Regions from separate parts of the Marinilactibacillus sp. XAAS-LB27 genome, predicted to be linked through region 1. Evidence: riboswitches for the same ligand, from Rfam matches in the RefSeq annotation. Region 1 holds a riboswitch; the other holds the start of a gene.
The links. Region 1 has a riboswitch for FMN ahead of ribD (bifunctional diaminohydroxyphosphoribosylaminopyrimidine deaminase/5-amino-6-(5-phosphoribosylamino)uracil reductase RibD). Riboswitches for the same ligand answer to the same signal wherever they lie in the genome.
Positions count from the first base shown of each region.

Region 2: another riboswitch for FMN. It lies ahead of VXN63_RS02875 (ECF transporter S component); the one in region 1 lies ahead of ribD (bifunctional diaminohydroxyphosphoribosylaminopyrimidine deaminase/5-amino-6-(5-phosphoribosylamino)uracil reductase RibD).

Region 1 is NZ_JAYXKP010000004.1:40,294-46,079, forward strand. It holds gene phnE (phosphonate ABC transporter, permease protein PhnE) at 1-579, shown strand, start outside; gene VXN63_RS06545 (MATE family efflux transporter) at 684-2,006, shown strand; gene VXN63_RS06550 (DUF1697 domain-containing protein) at 2,175-2,735, shown strand; FMN riboswitch at 3,079-3,192, shown strand; gene ribD (bifunctional diaminohydroxyphosphoribosylaminopyrimidine deaminase/5-amino-6-(5-phosphoribosylamino)uracil reductase RibD) at 3,439-4,506, shown strand; gene VXN63_RS06560 (riboflavin synthase) at 4,521-5,174, shown strand; gene VXN63_RS06565 (bifunctional 3,4-dihydroxy-2-butanone-4-phosphate synthase/GTP cyclohydrolase II) at 5,189-5,786, shown strand, end outside.
Region 2 is NZ_JAYXKP010000001.1:588,353-594,138, reverse strand. It holds gene VXN63_RS02885 (response regulator transcription factor) at 1-302, shown strand, start outside; gene VXN63_RS02880 (sensor histidine kinase) at 312-2,135, shown strand; FMN riboswitch at 2,212-2,334, shown strand; gene VXN63_RS02875 (ECF transporter S component) at 2,521-3,132, shown strand; gene VXN63_RS02870 (helix-turn-helix domain-containing protein) at 3,244-4,332, shown strand; gene VXN63_RS02865 (RecQ family ATP-dependent DNA helicase) at 4,298-5,752, shown strand.

The DNA.
Region 1 (5,786 bases):
ACAATTGCCATCGCTTTACTGGGAACAGTATTTGGTTCTTTACTAGCTATTCCAATTTCATTTTTGATGGCGCCAAGTGTAGTTAGTGGACCAGTGGCTTATATCACAAGACTGGTTGTTATCTTTATTCGTACGATTCCATCGCTGGTTTACGGGATTATGTTTATTCGTGTAACAGGTCCAGGGGCTTACGCAGGGGTACTCACGATGTCAATCACTTCGATTGGTATGATTTCTAGACTGTATGTTGACGTTATTGAAAATCTAGACCGTGGTGTACTAGAAGCGATGACTTCAATGGGCTGTACGACGTATCAGAAAATTCGTTATGGTATTTTACCACAGCTATTTTCAAGCTTCTTATCTACAACGATTTATCGTTTCGATATGAACTTACGTGATGCGACGATTTTAGGATTAGTTGGTGCTGGTGGTATCGGTGCACCATTGATTTTCGCAATGAGATCTTATCGTTGGAACCAAGTTGGATCTATTCTGATTGGACTAGTCGTACTGATTCTTTTAGTGGAACTATTCTCAAACAAACTAAGATCTAGATTAGTTAGCGGAACAAAATAAAATATAGTATACTCGAGAAGTTGCATCTTGGAAAAGGTGCAGCTTTTTATTATAATTGGAAAGCGCCGGTTGTAAGCAAGAAAACCGTGCTGCGGAGGGTTTAAATGAATACCAATAAATTGTTTTTTAAATATGTTAGTTTAAATGTTTTAGGTATGATCGGAATTTCTTTATATATTCTAGCGGATACTTTTTTTATCGCACAAGCTCTGGGCTCCAACGGAATCGCTTCTTTGAATTTGAGTATACCGGCTTACGGTGTGATTCACGGGATCGGACTGATGCTGGGACTAGGTGGAGCTTCGCGCTTTAGCATACTGAATGCACAGCGGAAAATTAAAGAAGCACGAAGTGTTTACACGCAATCTCTTCTATTTGGATTGATTGTGGGAATCGTATTTTCTATTATAGGTGTTGTAGGTGCAGATACTATTGCACGCATGCTTGGTGCTAACAACGAAACGTTTGCGAATACGTCTATTTACCTAAGAACACTGTTGTTCTTTTCTCCATTTTTTATTTTGAATAATGCTATGCAATCTTTTGTTAGAAATGACGGTGATCCATCACTAGCAATGTACGGCATGTTACTGGGTAGTTTTTTGAATATTGTCTTGGATTATATTTTTATTTTCCCGTTAGATATGGGGATGTTTGGAGCAGCTCTAGCAACGAGTATTGCGCCGATCAGTAGTTTGGCCATTTTAAGTATGCACTTTAGACGTCCAACGAATCAGCTGAAATTTGTGTTCCAAGGTATTCAACTAAAAGTGATGAAAGATATCTGTTACTTGGGTGCAGCTGGATTTATCAATGAAATTGCAGCCGCTGTGGTTATGTTTTCATTTAACACGATTATCTTTACACTTGAAGGAAATCTAGGACTAGCCGCTTACGGTATTGTCGCAAATATCTCTTTTGTCGTATTATCGTTGTTTACAGGGGTCGCACAAGGAGCACAGCCGCTTTTAAGTGATAGCTATGGGCTCAAAGACTTAGACAAGATGAAACACGTACTAACGCTTTCTATAGCCACAGCGCTCTCTATTAGTACGCTGATTTATGTCTCGACTTTTGTATTCAGAGACGGCATTATTTCTGCTTTTAATAGCGATCAGAATCTGCACGTTAAAGAGATGGCAGTTTTTGGTCTTTTGATTTACTTTATCGGTTTTTTCTTCGCAGGAGCCAATACGATCCTGACAACGTATTTCAGTGCAACGGATCAACCAAGGTTGGCATTATTCTTTTCCCTTCTTAGAGGTGGATTTATCATTATTCCAGTTGTTTTATTATTGAGTCATCTTTACGGGATGACCGGGGTATGGTCTTCTTATGTAGTGGCGGAAGCAGTCGTCATTGGCTGGATTATGGTTAAAATGAATCCGAAAAAACGCATTAAGCAGAAAAAAGTACAAACTAAATAAACTTCAAAAATTTATAACTAAATTAACCGCTGATTTGTTCTGTAACGGAACAGTTAGCGGTTGTTTTTTATAAGATAACATCTTTTAGAGACTGATTACATTAATTAAACATACGAAGATAAATAAGCGTACAATAAATCTATCTTGTAGTTGAAGGGATTTGAGAGGATGAACAAGTATGTTGTGCTACTTCGAGGAATCAATGTCGGTGGTAAAAATAAAGTGAAGATGGCAGACTTGCGTACTGAATTAATAAAAGAAGGATTTGATACTGTTCAAACCTATATTCAAAGTGGAAATATAGTCGTCGAATCTAACCTAGTTAGTGAAACGATTACCCAAAAAGTAGCGACTCTACTAACCCAAAAATTCACATTAGATACGACTTCATTAAAAATATTGACGTTAAACAAAGAAAGCTATGAATCAGTCATAGCGGAGGCACCTGAAAACTATGGAAGAGTTGATCAGACAGTTGATTATCGTTATGATGTCTTATTCTTGATAGACATTACTGCTGAAGATGCTATGAAAGAAGTCGAAACACGTGGTGGGATTGATCAATCTTGGTGCGGAACCAATGTAATCTATTACCGTAGACCTGGACCAACGCACCCGGATTATACTAAAAGTGCATTAAGCAGACTTGCAAAAAAAGATATTTACCAGTCAATGACCGTTAGAAATTGGAAGACAACCACAAGGCTATGGGAAATGATTCAAACCTAACCATTTACAATAAAAGTTATCCTATTATCGGTAACTTCTGGTAGAGAAATTAGTATTTTTTTAATTTATTGTGGTGTACGGAAATTTACAAATCTTTCTAAAATTTAACTACGTTAAATGCACGAATTGTTCCTAATTACTGAACATCATTTGTTGGGTTGAAACGCATTTGTCAGTATCCATGTAAAGATACCTAGAAGACATGAAGGTTTTATATTAAGAAACAGTAGTGGTAAAAAGAATTAATAAATAATTAGCTTTTTTGAAAATAGAGATAGTTATACAAAAGAAAAAGTTATTGACAAAAGATTTTTGACTCTTTATTCTTAGACTTACAAAAGTGAATAGTCTTCAGGGCAGGGTGAAAGTCCCTACCGGTGGTAAAGCCCACGAGCCGCAAGGCAGATTCGGTTAAATTCCGAAGCCGACAGTATAGTCTGGATGAAAGAAGACATTGAATGATATAGTGAATATTCTGGGAGTCTGTAATTTTTGACTTTTAGGACAGTAGCTAGTTGTATTCAGAATGCCCTGGGAAAATTTTTTTTCCAGGGTTTTTAGCGTTCTCTACTGTATAGGAGCAATCGTATACTAGGAGTCTGTTTATTTGAATACAGTTAAATTCAAAAGCCAAGCCCTGAATCTCTAATAAAGATTTAGGGTTTTTTTTGATGGAAGGAGAATCTATGTGGACAGATTCTATATGAGAATCGCATTAATGTTAGCAGAAAAAGGTAGGGGACAAACCTCACCAAATCCGCTCGTCGGAGCCGTTATTGTTAAAGAAGGAAGAGTCATAGGTCACGGATATCATGAACAATACGGGAGACCGCACGCTGAAGTTAATGCTATTAAAAATGCAACTGAGCCGGTGGGAGGCGCAACAATTTACGTCACACTTGAACCTTGCGTACATTTTGGGAAAACGCCGCCTTGTACGGATTTAATTATTAAAAGCAAGATAAAAAGAGTCGTCGTAGCTGCAACGGATCCCAATCCATTGGTAGCCGGTAAAGGCATTCAACTTCTCCAAGAAGCAGGTATTGAAGTAAGAGAAGGCGTACTTCGAGAAGAAAGTGAAAAATTAAACGAGGTATTCAATAAATTTATTACAACTAAAAAACCCTTTGTCATTATGAAGTATGCAATGACGTTGGATGGGAAAATTGCTACTGAATCAGGGGAATCTAAATGGATTTCATCTAAAAAATCTAGAAATCATGCGCATAAAATCAGAGGGAAGGTTGCTGCAATATTGGTAGGGATTGGGACGGTACTTAAAGATGATCCATTACTAACCTGTCGCATTGAAGGGATGTCGAATCCTATAAGGGTTGTGTTAGATAGGAACTTGAGTATACCAGAGTCATCAAATATTCTTCAGACTTTAGATCTAGCGCCTACGATTATTTTTACATCCGAGTCAGCTTGTGTAGAGAAAATAGATCGACTGAAGCAAAAGGGTGTGCAAGTTTTATTGATGCAGTTGGATGACGGAACATTCGACTTCAAAAAATTAATGACGATTTTAGGGGACGCTTGTATCGATAGTCTATTGATTGAAGGCGGGGCTTCAACTCATGCAGCAGCATTCGAAGCTGGTGTCGTAGATAAAGTTGCTGTGTATATTGCGCCCAAGATACTCGGAGGTCAGAATGCTTTATCTCCTATTGGGGGGGAAGGGATTCAGAAGATCAGTGCAGCTTTGGAACTCAAAACGTATGAGTTGAGTCAATTAGGAGAAGATATTTTAGTAGAAGGGTATTTGTAAGAGGAGGAATCAAAGTGTTCACAGGGATAGTCGAAGAAATTGGAACAGTGACAAACATCAGAAAGTCTGTAAAATCTAGTCGAATAACCATTAGTGCGAGTGAAGTCTTGCAAGGAACAAAAATCGGGGACAGCATTATGGTTCAGGGCGTTTGCTTGACCGTAGAGAAGATGACTACTCAAACCTTTGAAGCAGATGTCATGGCTGAAACAATGACTAGGACGAATTTTCAACAGTTAACGAATCAATCACGTGTAAATTTAGAGCGTGCATTAACCTTAGAAACAAGGTTAGGTGGCCATATGGTTAGTGGACACATTGACGGAACAGGGATTATTAAAAGGTATCGACAGGAAGAGAATGCAGTTTGGGTAACCGTGGAAACTGGATCCGAAATTCTCAAATATATAATCGAAAAAGGGTCCATTGCTATAGACGGTATTAGCTTGACTGTCGTTTCAGTAACGGACAAATCTTTTTCTGTATCCATTATTCCACATACCGCTGAAGAAACAACATTGCTCAAGCATAGCATAGGTGATTTGGTCAATTTAGAGTGTGACCTTATTGGGAAATATGTGGAAAAATTGCTAAAAGTATCAAGTGAAAAAGCAACAAATCAGTCATCGATAACAGAGAGTGTTTTATTGAATGCTGGATTTATTTAGATGGAGGTAGACGTATGTTTAATGATATAGAAGAACTAATTGAAGATATCAAAAACGGAAAAAACGTTATTATCGTAGATGACGAAAACAGAGAAAATGAAGGAGACATTATCTGCGCAGCAGAATTTGCAACGCCAGAAAACGTTAACTTTATGGCTAAATATGCTAGAGGACTCATCTGTATACCTATGACAGGAGAATATACAAATAAATTTAATTTATCTCAAATGGTTAGTCGGAACACTGATGACCATGGTACTGCCTTTACCGTTTCAATTGATTTTAAAGATACGACTACTGGTATATCAGCCTATGAAAGATCACTCACAGCATTAAAACTTGTGGAAGAAAAAACAGAAGCTAAAGATTTCAAGCATCCAGGTCATATGTTTCCACTTGAAGCAGTAAAAGGAGGTGTTCTAAAAAGAATCGGACACACGGAAGCTACAGTCGACCTCGCACGTCTTGCTGGCTTAAAGCCAGTTGGACTTTGTTGTGAAATCATGAATGAGGATGGAACGATGGCGAGAAGAGATGACCTGATCGGTTTCGCGGCTGAGCATGGGTTGAAAATTGGTACAATCAAAGATTTAGTGGAGTATCGAAAGAAAA
Region 2 (5,786 bases), on a different contig from region 1:
TTGAGATCGATAACGATTCTAGACGTGTAACAGCTGATGGTCGATCAGTCAACCTGACGCCAAAAGAATATGATCTTTTGCACTATTTGATGTCTTCTCCTGATCAGATTTTTGGTAGAGAACAATTATTAAGAGAAGTTTGGAAATATGAATTTTTTGGTGATTTAAGAACAGTAGACACGCACGTCAAACGTTTGCGTGAAAAACTTAAAAAAGAATCCCAAACCGCTGCTAAAATGATTGAAACTGTATGGGGGCTTGGTTACAAACTGAATTCATACCCTCATGAAGAAGAGGAGTAGGATAGAAGTATGAAGCTGAATATCGTCGCTATAAGAGTTTGGCTGATTACTTCTGGATTTATTCTCATTTCTCTCGTTGCCACATCTTTATTTTATGCCCAATTTTACTCCGAGCAGATCAAGCAGAACTATCTGAATGACTACGAATCCTTTATTCATAACGTAGAAACCCTTTCTGAAAGCGATCCTGACTTCATAATAAATTATCTTCAGGAAGCCAATGTCATTCATGCAAAGCTCAATTTTGCGCTTCGTTCTGAGGGGCAAGATGTTTATAACGAAGAAGAGTGGAATCTCCAATTTTCTGACGATATTTATCAGAGAGTAATCAGCAATCCTAATTTAGTTGAAGATATCGTGTCTGGTGAAGAAAATCAGATTCGTTCTGATTCTGATCCGGGATATGAAAATAAAATCCCTTATATCTTCCACATCAAACATATCAATTATCAAGGCGAACAATTGACATTTTATGCATATGCAGATCTTTCTTTTATCGCTGAAGTTGAACGCACGGTTTTCTATGCGTTAAGTTTACTTATTTTGTTTAGTGTATTTTTAAGTTACGCTTATTATTTGTATTTACGTAGACACATATCTGAACCAATCAATGCTATGACAAATATTGCTTTTGATTATGCACGAGATGACTTTAGTCATCAACTACCGGTCTCAGGTAGAGATGATTTGTCTGAACTTGCTATGGCAATGAACAAAATGGGCCACTCTCTTGAAACAAATAGAACCGTGGTCAGACAGGAAAAAGAACTGTTATCTCATATCATGACCAGTATTGATACGGGAATATTATATTATGATTCCGATCAGAGTCTGATTCTTTCCAATCCTGCTGGAGATTTATTTTTAACGCAATATCAAGTAGAAAAGGGTAATTTTTCAACGAAAGATGACTATATTGATATAGAGTTAAACTTAAAAGAAGCTGTTGAAACAAAGAAATTTTCTCAGTTCAGTATTGAAATGGTCGAATTTTATTATGAGGTAACGATATTGCCTCTAATCGAAGATGACACACTGGAAATTAGAGGAATTCTTGTTTCCACTAAGGACCTGACTCATGAACATAGATTAGATAAGATGCGTGTTGACTTTATTAATAATATTTCCCATGAACTAAGAACGCCGTTAGTGATGGTTCAAGGGTATAGTGAAGCAATTATTGATGATATAGCTGAGACAATCGATGAGAAAAAAGAAATGGCTCAAATCATTAGTGATGAATCGCAACGTATGAATAGAATGGTCAATGAGATGCTTGATCTATCAAGAATGGAAGCGGGATTTATTGAGATTGAAAAAGATCCTCTAGACCTGAACCATTACTTGAGTACACTCGTTTCCAGATTCAATAAGATGGCTTCAGAAGTCAACGTCAACTTAGTATTAGACGTTCCAGAAGAAATAATTGAATTGCCTATCGACAAAGACAAAATGGATCAAGTATTCGTGAATCTAATTAATAATGCAATCAGACATACCGGTATGACAGATAAGTCTGCTAAGACGGTTACATTGAGATTGTTTGAAGATAAAAACCTGGAAGAGGTTATTATGGAAGTTAGAGATACCGGAACGGGTATTCCTAAAGAAGATGTTCCATATATTTTTGATCGATTCTTTAAAGCAGACAAATCTAGAAAAAATTATTCAGACAATGCATCTGGTACAGGAATTGGTTTATCTGTTGTGCAGAGTATTATTGAAGCACATGGAGGTCGCTTAAGAGTAGAATCTACACTTGGTAAAGGCTCAACATTCATCATACATTTGCCTATTGACCAAAATTCTACAAGTACTTTTGATTCATTTTAGACTGAGCTGTTGACATTTCTGTGTGATTTTGTATAATAGTAATGTGCTTATTAAAAATAAGCAAAAAAATAATATGATTCATCTTCAGGGGCAGGGCGCAAATCCCGACCGGTGGTAAAGTCCACGAGCGAAACTTTTGTTTTGCTGAACTGGTGTAATTCCAGTACCGACAGTATAGTCTGGTATAAAGAAGATGGAGCTTTTTGACTGAATCATTATGTCTATTTAGCTCTGTTCATTTCCTGAAGTGGAACTGAACAGAGTTTTTGCATTTCTAGAGTGCATTCTCTGACCGGTCTCACTTCGAAATGTCGGAACCAAATAGGGATAAGCATCAATAAGTTCAATACCCTAACCAGGATGAATCCTTCTAGGAGGATTTTCAATGTCAAGCAACAAAACGCAAAAAGTAGTCGGTATAGCAGTATTAGCTTCACTAGCATGGATCATTTCTATGTTTTCGTTCCCTATTTTACCCGCAGCATCTTTTCTGAAGATTGATTTCAGTGATCTACCCGTATTATTCGGAATGTATATGTATGGTCCTATAGGCGGTATTACCATTGCCTTTATTCGTTCTCTACTATCTTTCATTCAAAAAGGTGGAGACATGGGTTTACCAATAGGCGATTCAGCACAATTTATTGCTTCTTTAGCCTATACGTTACCCATTTACTTTATTATCACAAAAATGGGATTACGTACTAGAGAAAAAGTGTTTGCTACTGTAGCAAGTACACTGTCATTAAGTGTCGTTATGGCTCTCTTGAATTGGGTATTCCTAATTCCTGCTTATATGGCTGTAATGGGATTCAGTGTTGGGCCGATCAGAGAATATCTAGTCTACTCAATTGTTCCTTTCAATCTGATTAAAGGTCCAATTGTAGGCATCATCTTTTTTGTGGCATTTCAAAAGCTTAAACCTTGGTTAGTTAAATCAAGAACCAGACTTTATAAAAAACAGTCCAAACGATATGTTTTAGAAAATGAGAACTAAGCTTTATCAACTAACAAATAGATATTACAAAAGGCGGGTCTATATGACCGCCTTTTTTATATTGAAAAAATAGATCTGAACGTGTATTCTGAGAAGAAGAAGAGGTGAACTATGGCTACTCAAAATCGATATTTCTTGTATTTTTTATTATCTTTTTTTAATAACCATTATCCATCGAAAAGCTCTCAGCTGATTCATGTGTTTCATGGAAGAAGAACACCTTCGATATTATTTAAAGTTGAGAATGAGCAGTTGTTTCCTGCTTTTGGATTATTCAAAGAATTAAAAAAAGAACATCTAGAACATTATCTACAAAAACTTTGTTCTAAAAATTTACTTCAAGGTAGCGAGGAAGAGGGATACCTTTTAACATCGCTTGGCTACAAATCATTGACTCAATATTTTGAAAATAAAAAGTACCCTGAAGCTATTCGTTCTCTTGAAAATGCCACACTCAGAAATTCTTTTTATCTACAAATTCAATTGGTTTCTCAGATATTTTCTGAGAAAAGATATGACAATAAAAAATATAGTCCTTCCATTAAGGAACCGAGTGATCAAGAATCGGTTAAAGCATGGTTGAGTAAGCAGAAAAAACCAATGGATCAATTAGCTCTCCAGTGGGCAACGGAATTATATGACTTGCTTTTAACGTTTGCAAAAGAGGAAGCAAGTATGATTGTTGGAAAATTAACTGGTCATGATATCATCGGGAAAACGAATCGACAATTAGCAGAAAGTCTAGAAATGGAATCTGTAGAATTGAATGTACGTCTAAGTAACACCTTCGAACAACTGATTATCCAAGCTAGAGCATCTGAAGGTCTTTTATTAAATGATTTTGTCACATACCTAGATCAGCGTACTTATTTTGGGTTATCTAAAAGTACGTACGATACTTATTTGATGGTAAACGAAGGGTATAGTGTAGAGCAAATCTCAGAAGTCAGGCAATTAAAATTAAATACGATTAGAGAACATATTCTTGAAATTTATCTTGTTCACCCAGACTTCAATTTCCAGCCATATATTCCTGCGGATCAGTATGAGCGTTTAAAGATGGCCTTTGAACAAAATCCCAAGTATTCCTATAAACAAGCAAAACAAGATTATGAAGATCTGATGTTTATGTGGTTTAGACTAGTAGAAATTGAAAGGATTAGATATGGTAGAGAAAACGCTAGAGCAGATACTTTATGAAAAATTCAATTATAAGACTTTTAGATCTGGTCAAAAAGAAGCTATTCAAGCAGCCCTACAAGAAGTAGATTCGGTGGTTATGTTACCAACTGGCAGTGGGAAATCAATCTGCTATCAATTACCTGGTTATATAAAAGAAGGGCTGGTTTTGATTGTATCACCACTTCTATCATTGATGCAGGATCAGGTTGAAAAACTTAAAAGTAGTGGAGAACGGCAAGTAGCCGCTTTAAATAGCTTATCGTCCAGAAATGAAAAAAGAAGAATTATGAAAAATCTTCATAAGTTTAAATTTCTTTATATCTCTCCAGAAATGATTCAGTTCGATTTTTTGATGACAAAACTTTCTCAACTAGATATTGCCTTGTTTGTCGTTGACGAAGCCCATTGTATCTCTCAATGGGGAATGGATTTCCGACCAGACTATCTTAAGATTGGTGAGGCTAAAAGAAAACTTAACCATCCTACAACAATGGCTCTGACGGCTACAGCCACAGAACAAGTTCGCAGTGAAATCAAACAGTCTTTAGATATAGATTCTATAGAAACTAGAGAGATTATACATTCAGTAGACAGATCTTCGATAAAATTAAAAGTAGAGATTTGCGAGGGGAACAAAAAAGATCGTTTAAAGGAACTCGTTCATCAGTTGGAAAGTCCTGGGATTGTTTATTTTTCAAGCAAAAAACTGGCTGACGAGATGGCTTCAGTCTTGAGAACTGAATTAGGGATCCGAGCCGAGAGTTATCATTCTGATTTGACAATTGATGACAAAATTAAAGTACAGCAGCAGTTTATAGACAACTCGATTCAGGTTATTTGTGCAACGAGTGCTTTTGGAATGGGCATCGATAAACCAGATATAAGGTACGTTATCCATTACCATATGCCATCTAATCCCGAGATGTACTTGCAAGAAATCGGAAGGTGTAGCCGAGACGGTAAGGAAGGTATTGCCATACTGCTTTTCGAGCAAGGAGATCAGTATTTACAGATTAGACTACAAGAAAATAGTCTGCCGGATGAATCTCTACTGGAATACATTTACAAGTATCACCACAAAATCAAGCAAGAACAAACAGATCCTAAAGTACAAATTGCCCAGTTTTATGTGAATGCCTCTATACCTTATAGAGTTGCTTTACACCAGATACAGACTAGAGAACGTCTTAAAAAAGAGCAATTAGAATATATGATGAATTACTTGTTCACCAAAGGATGTAAAAGAGCTTATCTGCTTCAATATTTCGATGAGTCAATAACGGTAAAGCCAGAACGTTGTTGCAGTCAGTGCACGGCAGATTTAGAGACGTATTTCTTTGATGACGAAGAAGATAAATTAGTCGTCAAAAGCGAAACAATTGACTGGAGAGTTCGTATGAAACAATTGTATAAACTTGATGAGGAATCTATGAATTAAGCTAAAATATGATACAATAACTATGATAGAACTT